Regions from separate parts of the Methylobacterium flocculans genome, predicted to be linked through region 1. Evidence: predicted binding sites of a transcription regulator. Region 1 holds the regulator's gene; each other region holds the start of a gene.
What was found. Region 1 encodes LexA, which represses DNA repair genes until DNA is damaged. Its sites were predicted from a motif close to TGTTCNNNNTGTGTTCNG; they were not measured.
Positions count from the first base shown of each region.

Region 1 (4,683 bases):
CTCCGCCACCGCGCGGCTCCTCCCACCCCCGGAAGCCGCGCGGCCCGGCGGCTACGACTTCGCACGCGATGCGTTCTTTCGCGGAATCGGCGCGGTCGGGTCACTCGTCGGCAAGATCGAAGTCCTGCCACCGCACGATACGGTGCCATGGCAGGCCCGCCTCGCATCGACGATCGATGCGGCTCGCAACGCGCTTACGCGGCGCATCACCGATGCCAATGGCGGTCAGGCCGGGGCCGTGGCGGCCGCCCTGGTCACCGGAAAGCGCGGCCTCATCAGCGGCGCGACCAACGATGTCCTGCGGGCGGCGGGCATCTATCACGTGGTTTCGATCTCCGGGCTCCACATGGTGCTGGCGGCCGGCGTGGTCTTCTGGCTGGTCCGCGCCATCCTCGCCCTGGTGCCGTTCCTCGCATTGCACTGGCCGATCAAGAAGATCGCTGCCGCCTGCGCGATGCTCGGCGTGACGGCCTACTGCGTCTTCTCAGGGTGGGATATCGCCGCCGAACGTTCCCTCATCATGACGCTGGTGATGCTGGGCGCCATTTTGGTGGACCGCCCCGCCCTGAGCATGCGCAACCTCGCTCTGGCGGCGCTGATCGCCCTCACGCGGGAGCCGGAAGGTGTCCTGGGGCCGAGCTTCCAGATGTCGTTCGGAGCCGTCGCCGGCCTCATCGCCTGTGCGCCGCTGCTCGGCGGCCATGCGTTCCGGCGCGACGGCGCAGGTCGTTTCGCCCGCGCCGTCGGATGGCTGCTCGCCGCCATTGTCGGAACGCTGGCCACCACCCTGGTGGCACAGATCGCTACGGCGCCCTTCGCGACCTACCATTTTCAGACGGTGCAGCCCTTCGGCCTCGTGGGAAATGCCCTGACCCTGCCGCTGGTCTCCCTGGCGGTGATGCCCGCCGCCGTGCTCGGAATCCTGGCCTATCCCTTCGCCCTCGATCAGCCGGTCTGGTGGGCGATGGGGCTGGCAGTGCGGGGGATGCTCACGATCTCGACTTGGATTGCCGAGTTCGGACATGCGACCTACGTCGTACCCGCATACGGCACCGGCGCACTGGCTCTGCTCGCCTGCGCCGTCGTCATGCTCACCCTGCCAGCGTCGTCCCTGCGCTGGCTCGGTCTGATCCCGGCCATCGTCGGCATCGGCCTCGCAGTCCGGCCTGACCGGTACGACCTCTATATCGACCGTGATGGCGCCGGCGCGGCGATCCGCGACCGAACCGGGCGCCTCGCGATGCTCGGTCGCCCCCCGGCCTTCGTGCTCGAACAATGGCTCAAGGCGGATGGCGACGGCAGAAAAGCAGCGGACATCAAGGCATCTCCGGCCGCGCGTTGCGACCGTCTGGGCTGTACCCTGCAGATGAGCGACGGGCGCACAATCGCACTTGCGACCGACAAGCGAGCGCTGCCCGAGGATTGCGCCAGGGCCGACATCCTGATCACGCAACGGGAGGCTCCGCCCGGTTGCGCGGCCAAAGTGATCGTCGACCGTGCCTTCCTCAAGACCCACGGGGCGACAGCGATCAGACTGACCCGTGACGGGCCCATCGTGACGACGGCACGTCGTCCCGGCGAAACGGTGCCGTGGCGCACGTCAAGCACACCCCCGGTGGCCGTCTCAGAGCCCACCACGCCCAGCCTGCCCACGAAATCCGGATCGAACACGCCGAACGCGGAGGACGCCGACGCCGGACCCGACGACGAGGCTCAGTAGCGTCGAACGAGACTGACCAACCGTCCCTGGATCTGCACACGATCCGGCCCGAGCACACGGGTTTCATAGGCGGGATTGGCCGCCTCCAGCGCGATGGACGAACCCCGGCGGCGCAGGCGCTTCAGGGTCGCTTCCTCGTCGTCGATCAGCGCCACGATGATGTCGCCGGTATTCGCCGTGTCCTGCTTGCGGATGACCACGAGGTCACCGTCCAGGATGCCCGCATCGACCATCGAATCGCCCCGCACCTCGAGGGCGTAATGCTCGCCACCGGCGAGGAAATCCGGAGACATCGTCACCGAGTGACTCTGCTCCTGAATGGCGGCGATGGGCGTACCGGCCGCGATCCGACCCATGACGGGAATCGTGACCGCCCGGCCGCTCTCATCCATCGCCTGCGTGGTCGGCAGACGGGACACCGACGCGCCCGCCGGGGGAGCCTTGCCCTTGCCGCCCTCGACCACGCTCGGAGTAAACCGACGCGGCTCCGATGGAACGCTGCTGCGTCCGCCGACAGCGTCGCCGCTCAAGCTCTCCGGCATACGAATTACTTCGATGGCCCGGGCCCGGTTCGGCAGCCTGCGCAGGAAGCCGCGCTCCTCGAGCGCTGTGATCAGGCGATGGATGCCGGACTTCGACTTGAGATCCAGCGCATCCTTCATTTCGTCGAAGGAGGGAGGAACGCCGCTCTCGCGCATCCGGTGCTGGATGAACTGGAGCAAATCCAGTTGCTTACGCGTCAACATGCGGAACACTCTTCGTTGGAGCCGTGGGCTGCGGCGTGCGACCGCAGAAACAAACCACGAACACGTTAAACGTTCCGCAAGTGTTCTGCAAGAGTTCCCATATGACGCCGAAACTTGCGTCTATCGGAGCAGGGCGCGCCGGCCTTAGGCGGATCAATGGCGGCGGAGCTATCGTTCCGGCGAGGGTCCCCAAGGAACCGCCCGTGGCAGGGGACACACGGCGGCGCAACAGAATTGCGGGAAGACCATCGCGATCATCGCCCCTGGAACGGGGTGAAACGGAGCGAGATTCACACCAGGTTCAGCGTCGAGGCGAGAAGGCAGCGGAAGTGTGGTGCTTCACAAAGCTCGCGATCCGGCGGCCAAGCGGATCACGGTGTGAGAAACTCGACGTATTAAGTAGAGACGATCGAGGTCGGCTGCCCGTCAGCTGCCCCGTGGATCAGTGACATCATCGAAGCTGTAAAGCGGCGCGCGAAATCGCGAGTACCGCAGCCTAACCTTCAGCAGCTCCACGGGAAGAACCTTCGCGGCCTGCGAGGGGGATCCCGCCACAGGAAGCCCAATGGTCCGCACAGCCGACGCGCCTGATGCCTTGCGCAGCAGCGACGTCGCCGTCGGTTGCGCAGATCGGCTTGGACCGGACCAACGCCTCAGGGCTGCTCGGCACCGTAGAATTTCGGATCGAGGGCGGCCAGAGCCAGAAGGGCCGGGGTCATGACGACACCGGCGACGCGCATGGTGCGTGCGGCGGCGCGGCAGGCCACCTGATCGTTCGAGGCGGCAGCCGTTTCGATCCGGCTGATGACCGCTTCATCCGGCTTCGGGCTCGGGGCGGACGCGGCCGGGGCGGGCGGGCTCTTCGCGGCAGCATTGGCATGCGCCAACGTGGCCTTGCCATCGCTTGTCCCGGGACGCGCGTCGGCCGTCGGAGCCTGGGTCTCCGGCTTGGTCGGCCCGCTTAGCCCGGAACTCTGCTGCGTCGGCCCACCGGACGACGAAGGTTGACCGTCACTCTTGCCGGAGGCGTTCGAGACGGCGGTCGATTGCGATGCCGGCGTCGCGGCTTCCTGCTTCTTCTCCTCCGGCTTCTTCACGAAGGCCACGAGTTCCTGGCACAGGTTCGCCGGGCCGCGGGCGGGCGCCGCATCCTGCGCGGACGCCGTTTGCACGGAGAGGCTCGTCGACAAGAGGAGCGCGGCGATGGAGAGGCGGTGGATCATGCTCGGTCCCCTGGTTCCGGACTCGTTGCGCGGCCGTACCCGTGCGGTGCACGGGACGTCGTTCGGGTTTCAGGAGCGCTTCGGATGCGAGGGTTCACCGGTCGCCTTGCCGTGCGCCGATTCACCGGTGTCGTTGGTGTTCGGATCGCCGGTCCACTTCTCGCCGACGAGGTTGGTGCCAGGCTCCGACACCCGTGCCCCCGTGGTCGCGAAGGCCTGGTAGGCGAACGTCTGATTGCTGGTCAGGGCGTACATGGCCAGGACGCCGAGGCCGATGGCGGCAATCACGGCGACGATGAAGGCTTTCATGGTCGTAATCCTCGTCGCCGCCCGAGCGGCCTGGCAGATTATTCAGCGGGAGCGGGGTGGCGACCCCGACCCAATTGCGGGCCGCTCGCGGTCTTCGCCTGCTCCTGCTCGACCCAGAGGTCGTGGTGGGCGCGCGCCCAGGCAAGATCGACCTCGCCGCTGCCCATGGCATCGTAGGCGCCCTTCATGCCGAGCGTGCCGATGTAGATGTGCGCCAGGATGCCGGCGATGAACACGATGCCGATCAGCGAGTGAATGACCTGCATCACCTGCATGCCGTTGATGTCGAGGAGCGCGAACGGGAACAGCATCATCAGGCCGGTGACGCCCATGGCGGCACCGAAGCCCGCGACCATCCAGAACACGCCCTTCTGGCCGGCGTTGAAGCGGGCCGCGTGGGGGTGCTTCTTGCCGATGAAGCCGCCGCCCGCCTTGATCCAGGCCCAATCGATGCGGTTCGGGATGTTGTCCTTGATCCAGACCACGAACATCATCACCACACCGAACATGAACGGCCAGGCGAGATAGACGTGGCTGTACTTGGCCCATTGGGCGATGGCGCCGAACGCCTCGGGTCCGATCAGGGGCATCAGCAGGCGCTTGCCGAAGATGTAGTTCAGGCCGGACAGCGAGAGGATGATGAAGCAGACGGCCGTCATCCAGTGGGTGAAGCGCTCGAAGGCAT
Region 1 covers NZ_CP107532.1:3,522,768-3,527,450, forward strand. The annotation lists gene OF380_RS16625 (ComEC/Rec2 family competence protein) at 1-1,720, shown strand, start outside; gene lexA (transcriptional repressor LexA) at 1,714-2,466, opposite strand; gene OF380_RS16635 (hypothetical protein) at 3,120-3,689, opposite strand; gene OF380_RS16640 (hypothetical protein) at 3,759-3,998, opposite strand; gene OF380_RS16645 (formate dehydrogenase subunit gamma) at 4,037-4,683, opposite strand, start outside.

Region 2 (4,683 bases), 490 kb from region 1:
GCGGGTTCGGTGGAGGCGGCTTCCGTGGCGGGTTCGGCGGCGGCGGCTTCCGTGGGGGCTTCGGCGGCTATCGCGGTGGCTTCGGCGGTTATCGCCACGCGGGCTTCGGTGGTTACCGAGGCGGATTCGGGGGTTATCGCGGTGGCTATTACGGCCGCGGCTACGGGCGCGGTTACGGCTACGGACTCGGCGGCCTCGGCCTCGGCGTGGGTCTCGGCCTCGCGGCCGGTGGCCTCTATGGTGGCTACGGCCCGGGCTACGGGTATGGCTACGGCGGCGGCTATGCGCCCGTCGGCTACGGCGCCTACGATTACGGCTACGGCGGCGGCTGCTACACCGTCCCGCGCGTCCGCTGGACCCCCTACGGCTACCGCCGGGTGCTGATCGAGCGCTGCTACTGATCGGATCGCCGATCCCGCTCGCAGGAGGGGCCGCCCAGGGCGGCCCCTCTTCGTTTTGGCCATCGCATGCCGGAGCGTCCGGCTATCGGCGCATCTCGTCCCGCCGCATCGGCATCGCGTCGATGGTCTCGTACAGGTCCTGAACGGGAAACGGCGCGGCCTCGACCCGCTTGACCCCGCCGTCCTTGCCGATGAGCGCCGCCCGGAACGCGCCGGCGGGCAATCCGAGCCGGCGCCGCAGGGCCACGGCCTCCCGGGTCTCGCCGACCGCCTCCACGATGACGAGGTCGCGATCCTCGAGCCCCGTGCCGGCCTTCGCCAGGGTGGCGCGCTGCGCGATCAGGCTCGCGTCGTCCGGCCCCGGCGCGGAGATCACCACGACCCGCGCGCTCCAGCGATAGCGCGCCAAGGGGTTCTCGGCAGCCTCGGCGATCCCGATACCCGAAATTCCGATCGCCAAAATTCCGATCCCCAGAATTCCGATCACCCCGAGCGTCGCCCCGCGCATCCCCCATCCAGCCGTCATCGCTTCGTCTCCTCGTCCCCCGAGAGTATCCCCGACACCGACAACGCGGGTCGGCCCGCCTCGGACCCGGACGGGGTCGCCACGGCGCCGAATCGCCCCACCTGTCCCGGATCACCGCCCCGCCCTTGGCACCGCCCTTGGCACCGCCTTCGGCACCCGACCCAGGAGTATCCCGATGACCCCCGTCAATCGCCGCATCGTCCTCGCCGCCCGCCCCCACGGCGAGCCGAACGCCTCGCATTTCCGCCTGGAGGAGGGGCGGATGCCGGTACCGAAGGCGGGGGAGGTGCTGCTGGCCAACCGCTACCTCTCCCTCGACCCCTACATGCGCGGGCGCATGAGCGCGGCGAAATCCTATGCCGAGCCCGTCGCCATCGGCGACACCATGGTGGGTGCCACGGTCTCCGAGGTCGTCGCCTCCAACCACCCCGATCACCCCGTCGGCGAGACCGTGGTGGGCTTCGGCGGGTGGCAGGACTTCGCCGTCTCGGACGGTCGCGGCCTGCGTCGGCTCGATCCGGCCGCCGCCCCCGTCACCACCGCCCTCGGGGTTCTCGGCATGCCGGGGATGACCGCCTATACGGGCCTCCTCAACATCGGCCGGCCGCAGGCCGGCGAGACCGTGGTGGTCGCCGCCGCGACGGGCCCCGTCGGGTCCCTCGTGGGTCAGATCGCGCGGCGCAAGGGAGCCCGGGAGGTCGGCATCGCGGGCGGCCCCGAGAAATGCGCCTACCTCACGGACACGCTCGGCTTCGATGCGGCCGTCGACCATCGGGCGGAGGATTTCCCGGATGCGCTCGCCGCCGCCTGCCCGGGCGGGATCGACGTGTATTTCGAGAATGTCGGCGGTGCGGTGTTCGACGCGGTACTGCCCCTGCTCAACGATTTCGCCCGCATCCCGGTCTGCGGCCTCGTCTCCGGCTACAACGCCACCGAGTTGCCGCCCGGCCCCGACCGGATGCCGCTCCTCATGCGGTCGATCCTGTCGAAGCGCCTCCACCTGCAGGGCTTCATCGTCTGGGATTTCGCCGCGCAGGAACAGGACTTCCTCACGGAGGTCGGCACCTGGCTGCGCGAGGGCGCGATCGTTCACCGGGAGGATATCGTGGACGGGCTCGAGAACGCGCCCGAGGCCTTCGCGGGCCTCCTGAAGGGACGCAACTTCGGGAAGCTCATCGTCCGGATCGCCTGAGGCGCCGGCAGGGCGCGCATCAGGCGCGCCTTGCCATCGGACAAGAACAAATATAGAACATAAGCCTTGCGCCGGACTCTGGGAGTCACGGGGACAGAGCGTCCGCGGCGATTGCGGCCGAGGCCATGGAAGCCCATGAATGGCCGTACCGCGGTCGTTCGGACGAAGAGTCCGCGATCGCGGCGCATCGTGAGATCGATCGGTAGGAGAGAGCGGCATGGCCGGCAGCGTGAACAAGGTGATCCTGGTGGGCAATCTCGGGCGCGACCCCGAGACGCGACGCCTCGCCTCCGGCGATCCCGTGGTCAACCTGCGCATCGCCACATCCGAGTCCTGGAAGGACAAGATGTCGGGCGAGCGCAAGGAGAAGACCGAGTGGCACTCGGTGGTGATCTACAACGAGAATCTCGCCCGCGTGGCGGAGCAGTACCTGCGCAAGGGCTCGAAGGTCTACATCGAGGGCCAGCTCCAGACCCGCAAATGGGCGGACCAGTCCGGCGTCGAGAAGTACACCACCGAGGTGGTGCTCCAGCGCTTCCGGGGTGAGCTCACCCTCCTCGACGGGCGCGCCGGCGGCGGCGGCGAGATGGGCATGGACGAGGAAGGCGGCGGCCAGATCAGCCGAGGCGGCGATTTCGGCGGCGGTGGCGGGCGCGGCGGCGACCGGGGTGGCGATCGCGGCGGGGAGTATGGCGGCGGCGGTGGCGGCCGCCCCTCCGGCGGCGGCGAGCGCCGTCCGTCCGGCGGCGGCGGCGGTGGCTCCAAGCCGAACTTCGACCTCGACGACGATATCCCGTTCTAGAATTCCCGGCCTCGACGAGGGCCATCGCGGGCGCGGCGCCATGGGTGTCGCGCCCGTTCGCGTTCGCGGGGGGCGCCGACCGTCCCAGGGTGCCGTGCACCCCGGGGCAAACCGTTCCTGGCCAAAGGGTTAACCGGGCCTCTCGGTGGCTTGCCCGCCGACGATCTGCTATAGAAATTCCAGGACCCCGCGCGGTTCGGCCCCCGCGCCGATGCCGCGCGCAACAACCCCGTGAGCGGGCGCGGCCGACCGCCGACGCGGACGCTCCGGGCCTCGTATCAGCAGAGACCGAAGACCTTGGCAGAGAACGACATTCCGGGCGCCGGCACGCCTGCCCCCGCCTCCGACATAAAGCCCGTTTCCATCACCGACGAGATGAAGCGCTCCTACCTCGATTACGCCATGAGCGTGATCGTGAGCCGGGCGCTTCCGGATGCGCGCGACGGCCTCAAGCCCGTGCACCGGCGCATCCTGTATTCCGCCTACGAGAGCGGGCACCTGCCGGAGCGCAAGTACGTCAAGTCGGCCCGCATCGTCGGCGACGTGATCGGTCTCTACCACCCGCACGGCGACCAATCGATCTACGACGCCTTGGTCCGCATGGCGCAGGACTTCTCGATGCGCCTGATGCTCATCGACGGGCAGGGCAATTTCGGCTCGGTCGACGGCGATCCGCCGGCGGCCATGCGCTACACCGAATCGCGCCTGGCCAAGCCCGCCAACGCGCTGCTCGCCGACATCGACAAGAACACCGTCGACTTCCAGCCGAACTACGACGAGTCGCGCGAGGAGCCGACCGTCCTTCCGGCCCGCTTCCCCAATCTGCTGGTCAATGGCGCCGGCGGCATCGCGGTCGGCATGGCCACCAACATCCCGCCGCACAACCTCGGCGAGCTGATCGATGCCTGCGTGGCGCTCATCGACGAGCCTGGCCTCTCCATCGAGCAGCTCACCGAGATCGTGCCCGGCCCCGACTTCCCCACCGGGGGCTCGATCCTGGGGCGGGCCGGTACGCGGCAGGCCTACGCCACGGGGCGCGGCTCGGTCATCATGCGGGCGAAGTCCCACGTGGAGGAACTGCGCAAGGAGCGCGAGGCGCTGATCTTCACCGAGATCCCGTATCAGGTGAACAAGGCGACGCTCATGGAGAAGATCGCCGAACTGGTGAAGGAGAAGCGCGTCGAGGGCATCTCCGACCTGCGCGACGAATCCGACCGCGACGGCATGCGCATCGTGGTCGAGATCAAGCGCGACGCCATGGCGGACGTGGTGCTGAACCAGCTCTACCGCTTCACGCCCCTGCAATCCTCGTTCGGCTGCAACATGGTGGCGCTGAACGGCGGCCGCCCCGAACTGATGAACCTGAAGGACCTCCTGCAGGCCTTCATCGATTTCCGCGAGGAGGTCGTCTCCCGACGCACCAAGTTCCTCCTCAACAAGGCCCGCGAGCGCGCCCACGTGTTGTGCGGTCTCGCCATCGCGGTCGCCAACATCGACGAGGTGATCCGCCTCATCCGGACCTCGCCCGACCCGAACACCGCCCGCGACGCGCTGATGGCACGCGACTGGCCGGCCCACGACATCGCCCCGCTGATCGCCCTCGTGGACGATCCGCGCCACCGGGTCTCGGAGGACGATACCTATCGCCTCTCCGAGGTGCAGGCCCGCGCCATCCTGGACCTGCGCCTGCAGCGCCTGACGGCACTCGGCCGCGACGAGATCGGCGACGAGTTGAAGAAGCTCGCCGACGAGATCGCCGACT
Region 2 covers NZ_CP107532.1:4,010,517-4,015,199, forward strand. The annotation lists gene OF380_RS19010 (hypothetical protein) at 1-401, shown strand, start outside; gene OF380_RS19015 (DUF4174 domain-containing protein) at 484-909, opposite strand; gene OF380_RS19020 (NADP-dependent oxidoreductase) at 1,103-2,119, shown strand; gene ssb (single-stranded DNA-binding protein) at 2,337-2,921, shown strand; gene gyrA (DNA gyrase subunit A) at 3,219-4,683, shown strand, end outside.
Region 2: a site for LexA is predicted at 2,162-2,179, ahead of ssb (single-stranded DNA-binding protein). Genes of this name have one in related genera too.

Region 3 (4,683 bases), 1.4 Mb from region 1:
CCCGCTAAGCTTGCGGATGCCGTCCGAGCAAGCAGCGCATCAGTCTGAGCAAGCGGAGCATGATGGGGATGCTGTCAGCCATTCGCGCAGCTTCGTCCAGCGCCGACGCTGCGCCCCGCCCCCGACGGCCATCCGGATCGCCCGGCGCTGGCCGACCAGCACGACGAGTTGCTTGCCCCGGGTCACCGCCGTGTAGAGGAGGTTGCGCGCCAGCATGGTGACGTGCTGCATCACGACCGGGATGACCACCGCTGGGTATTCCGAGCCCTGGCTCTTGTGGATCGTGGTGGCGAAGGCCGGCACCAGGGTGTCGAGCTCGCCATACGGATAGGCGACCTCGCGTCCGTCGAAGCTGACGATGACCGCCTCGCCCTCCGGGTCGATGCGGGCGACGAGGCCGAGATCGCCGTTGAAGACCTCGCGGTCGTAATCGTTCTGGGTCTCCATCACCCGGTCCCCCGGCGCGAAGCGCCAGCCGAAGCGCTCCACCGCCTCGGCGGGGCTCGGGTTCAGCACGGCCTGGAGGGCGTGGTTGAGGTTGCGGCTGCCGAGCGTCCCGCGCAGCATCGGGGTGAGCACCTGCACGTCGCGGATGGGGTCGAGGCCGAAACGCGCCGGGATGCGCCGCGTCACCACCTCCACCAGCCGGGCGAGCCCGATCTCCGGGTCGTCGACCTCGACGAGGTAGAAGTCGCAAGGCCCCTCCCCGGGCGTCGCCTCGGGCATGAGGCCCCGGTTGATGCGGTGGGCGTTGACGACGATCCGGCTGCTGGCGGCCTGGCGAAACACCTCCGTCAGCCGCGCCACCGGCACGCGGTCCGAGGCGATGAGGTCGGAAAGAACCTGCCCGGGCCCGACGGAGGGCAACTGGTCGACATCGCCGACGAGGAGCAGGGCGGCCTTCTCCGGCACCGCCTTCAGGAGCGCGTTCATCAGCGGCACGTCGATCATCGAGCATTCGTCGAGAACGAGGAGGTCGCAGGCCAGGGGGTTGTCCGCGTTGCGGGCGAAGCCGCCCTGCTTCGGGTCGATCTCGAGGAGGCGGTGGATGGTCCTGGCCTCCAGTCCGGTCTGTTCCGTCATGCGCTTGGCGGCGCGACCGGTGGGGGCCGCCAGTTGCACGCGCACGCCCTTGGCGGTGAGGATGCGCAGGAGTGAGTCGAGGGTGCTGGTCTTGCCCACTCCGGGCCCGCCCGTGAGCACGCAGAGCGGCGCGGCCAGCATCGTGGCGATGGCCGCCCTTTGTGAGGGCGAGAGGGTCCGGCCCGTGCGCGCCTCGACCCAGGGCAGCGCCTTGCCCACGTCGATCGCCGGCCAGGGCGGCGTTCCGAAGGTGCGGTTGAGGAGCCGGTCGGCGATGCCCCGCTCCGCGCCGTGCAGGCCTTTGAGGAAAAGGCAGGTCTCGTCCGTGATCGTGTCCGCGACCACGTCCGCGCCGCGCAGCTCCAGGGCGATGGCGACCCGGATCAGGTCCGGCGCCACGTCGAGGAGCCTGTGCGCGAGGCCGACGAGGCGCTCGGTGGGGAGGCCGCAATGGCCCTCGTCGGTGGCGGTCTGCAGCGCGAAGGTGACCCCGGCCCGCAGCCGTTCCGGCGCCTCCCGGCCGAGACCGAGCCGCAGCGCGATGGCATCCGCCGTGCGAAAGCCGATGCCCCGTATGTCGCGGGCGAGTCGATAGGGGTCGGTCGTCATCACCGCGATGGCGTCCTGCCCGTAGGTGCGGAAGATGCGCACGGCCCGCGCCGTGCCGACCCCGTGCGCGTGCAGGAAGATCATGATCTCCCGCACCGCCTTCTGCTCGGCCCAGCCGCGCACGATGCGCGCGGCGCGCTTCGGGCCGATGCCCTCCACCTCGGTGAGACGCCCCGGTTCGGCCTCGATGACCTCGAAGGTCGCCTCCCCGAACAGGGCGACGATGCGCTTGGCCATGGCCGGGCCGATGCCCCACATCTGCGCCGAGGCGAGGTAGCGCTCGATGCCGGCGACGCCGGTGGGCGGCGTCAGCGCCAGGGTGTCGGCCCGGAACTGCAGGCCATGCTGGCGGTCCGTGACCCACTGCCCCGTGGCGGCGATCCACTCGCCGGCCGCGATGGCGGGGGCGTGCCCGACCACCGGCACGAGGTCGCGCCTCGCCGCGACGTGGACCTTGAGCACGCAGAAGCCGGTCTCGGCGTTGTGGAAGGTCACGCGCTCGATCGTCCCCACGAGCCGGTCCTGGGGCTCGTGGGGCTTGAGGTCACCGGGCCGGATCATCCTGTTCACGGGCGGGGCCTCGACGGATCACGGTCAGGCGGCGCGGCGGCCGGGCTTCTTCGGCGGCCAGCCGAGCGCCACGAGGCGGGCCTTGGCGTAGTCGCGCACCTCGTCGCGCGTGCCCGGCGGCATCTGCCCCAGGATCCGCTGGGTCTCCGGCTCGAGCATGAGGTCGGTCACGGCGTCGATGCTCATGCGCTCGTCGATGCGCCGCTTCAGGTCGGCCTCGGCCTCGGTGACCTCGTCGAAGGGATCGGGATCGTCGAAGGCGTCGTCCACGGCCTGCACGGCGGCCGGATGCCCCTGCCGGAACTCGTCGGCCTCCTCCTCGGAATAGACCAGCCCGTGCAGTTCGAGGAGCTTGAGGATGACGCGGTCCTTCCCCCGCTTCTCCGCCATGGCGTAGACGTAGCCCGCCTGGCGGCCGGAGACGCGGTAGTTCACGTTGACCAGCGCCTCGCCGATCGACCACTCGACGCGCTCGGCCCCGCCCTTGGCCCCCGGCAGGCGGCCGGTGACCAGGATCACGGCCTCGTCGCGCTCCGCCCGCACCAGGGTCGGCGGGTCGAAGGTGATGCCCGCCTGGGCGGCGATCCGCTCCAGAGTCTTGTGATAGATCACGGCGGTGCCCTGCACGCGCCAGACATTGCCCCCGAAGGGCTCGCCGTAGCGCACCAGGATGTCCGCGATCTGCTTGTCGGCCGTTCTCATGGACCCTGTCCCTCGGCACCTTCCGTCCACAGGTGCGCGTTCCCTTTATGTTCGAATATGCGGATGCGCCTGCGGCGAGACAAGACGGTGCGTCGGATTGCAACCCGGTCTAGGATTCCATGGTCTCGCGCTGGCTGATACCGGCTAGCGCGACGCTGAAACCTGTCTGGAGCCCCGATGACGTCGCTGATGTTCTCCGTCCGTAGCCCCGATGGCGCCGTTCTGCACCGGATGGAAGCGACGAAGACCGGGCGCGGCATTCGCTTTACCTGCACCTGCGCCGACGGCGTGGAGGGCCTGCACTGCGAGCACCGGGTCGCGCTGCTGCTCGGCGACACGGCCCACCTCGTGGAGGTCGACCCCGAATCCATCGCGGCCCTGGCGGCGCTCGCCAAGGGCTCCCCCCTGATGCATGCGGTCCACCGCCTCGCGCAGGCCGAGGCGGCGGAGGCCGAGGCGCGCCGCGACCTGGAGCGCGCCCGGCAGGTCATCGCCACCATCCTGGCGGGCTAGGTCCCGACAACGAAGAACGGCGGGACTTTCGCCCCGCCGTTCCCGCTTGAAGAGTGTGTCCCGGCGCTCAGCGCGTCGTGGGCAGGAGCCAGTTCGGCAGCGTCATGGCGATGCCGGGCACGAGGCAGAGGATCAGGATCGCCACGCCCATCAGGATCACGAAGGGCAGCGTACCCCAGATGATGTCCTTGAGCGGGATGTCGGGGGCGATGTTCTTGATGACGAAGATGTTGAGGCCCACCGGCGGGTGGATCAGCCCCATCTCCATGGTGATGGTCATCACGACGCCGAACCAGACGAGGTCGAAGCCGGCGGCCTTCAACGGCGGCAGGATGATCGGCGCCGTCATGAGGATGATCGAGACCGGCGGCAGGAAGAAGCCGAGCACGATCACCAGGCCGAGGATCGTCACCAGCAGCACCCAGGGCGAGAGCTGCATCGCCACGATCGCGGCGGCCGCCGATTGCGAGATGTGCAGGTAGCTCATCACGTAGGCGTAGAGGAGCGACATGCCGATGATGAGCATCAGCATGGTGGATTCCCGCAGGGTCGCGGTCAGGATCGGGCTGACGTCGCGCGGGCGCCAGACGCCGTAGATGATCGCGATGAGGCCGAGCGCCAGGAGGCCGCCCAGGCCCGCCGTCTCGGACGGGGTGGCGTAGCCGCCGTAGAGGGCCACCATCACGCCGGTGAGCAGGATCACGAAGGGCAGCACCCGCGGCAGCGTCGAGAAGCGCTGGCGCATGCTGTAGGTGTCTTCCGCCAGGATCGCCGAGGCGGTGCCGTTCCGCTCGTAGGCGATCTTCGCGGCCGCGTATTCCGAGCGGAAGCGGTAGGCCGACCAGGCGGCGAAGAGGCACACCAGCAGCAGGCCCGGCCCGATGCCGGCGAGGAACAGGCGGCCCAGGGACTGCTCGGCCGCCACCGCGTAGAGGATCATGGTGATCGAGGGCGGCAGCAGGATGCCGAGGGTGCCGCCCGCCGCGATGATGCCGGCCGCGAAGCCCGGCGAGTAGCCGCGCTTGCGCATCTCCGGGATGCCCGCCGAGCCGATGGCCGAGCAGGTGGCCGGGCTCGACCCCGCCATGGCGGCGAAGAGCGCGCAGGCGAAGACGTTGGCGATACCGAGCCCGCCGGGGATGCGGTGCATCCAGGCGTGCATCGCCGAGTAGAGGTCCTGCCCCGCCTTGGACCGGCCGATCGCAG
Region 3 covers NZ_CP107532.1:2,113,495-2,118,177, reverse strand. The annotation lists gene recD2 (SF1B family DNA helicase RecD2) at 40-2,253, opposite strand; gene OF380_RS09745 (trna delta -isopentenylpyrophosphate transferase) at 2,287-2,964, opposite strand; gene OF380_RS09740 (hypothetical protein) at 3,142-3,477, shown strand; gene OF380_RS09735 (TRAP transporter large permease) at 3,545-4,683, opposite strand, start outside.
Region 3: a site for LexA is predicted at 3,002-3,019, ahead of OF380_RS09745 (trna delta -isopentenylpyrophosphate transferase). Genes of this name have one in related genera too.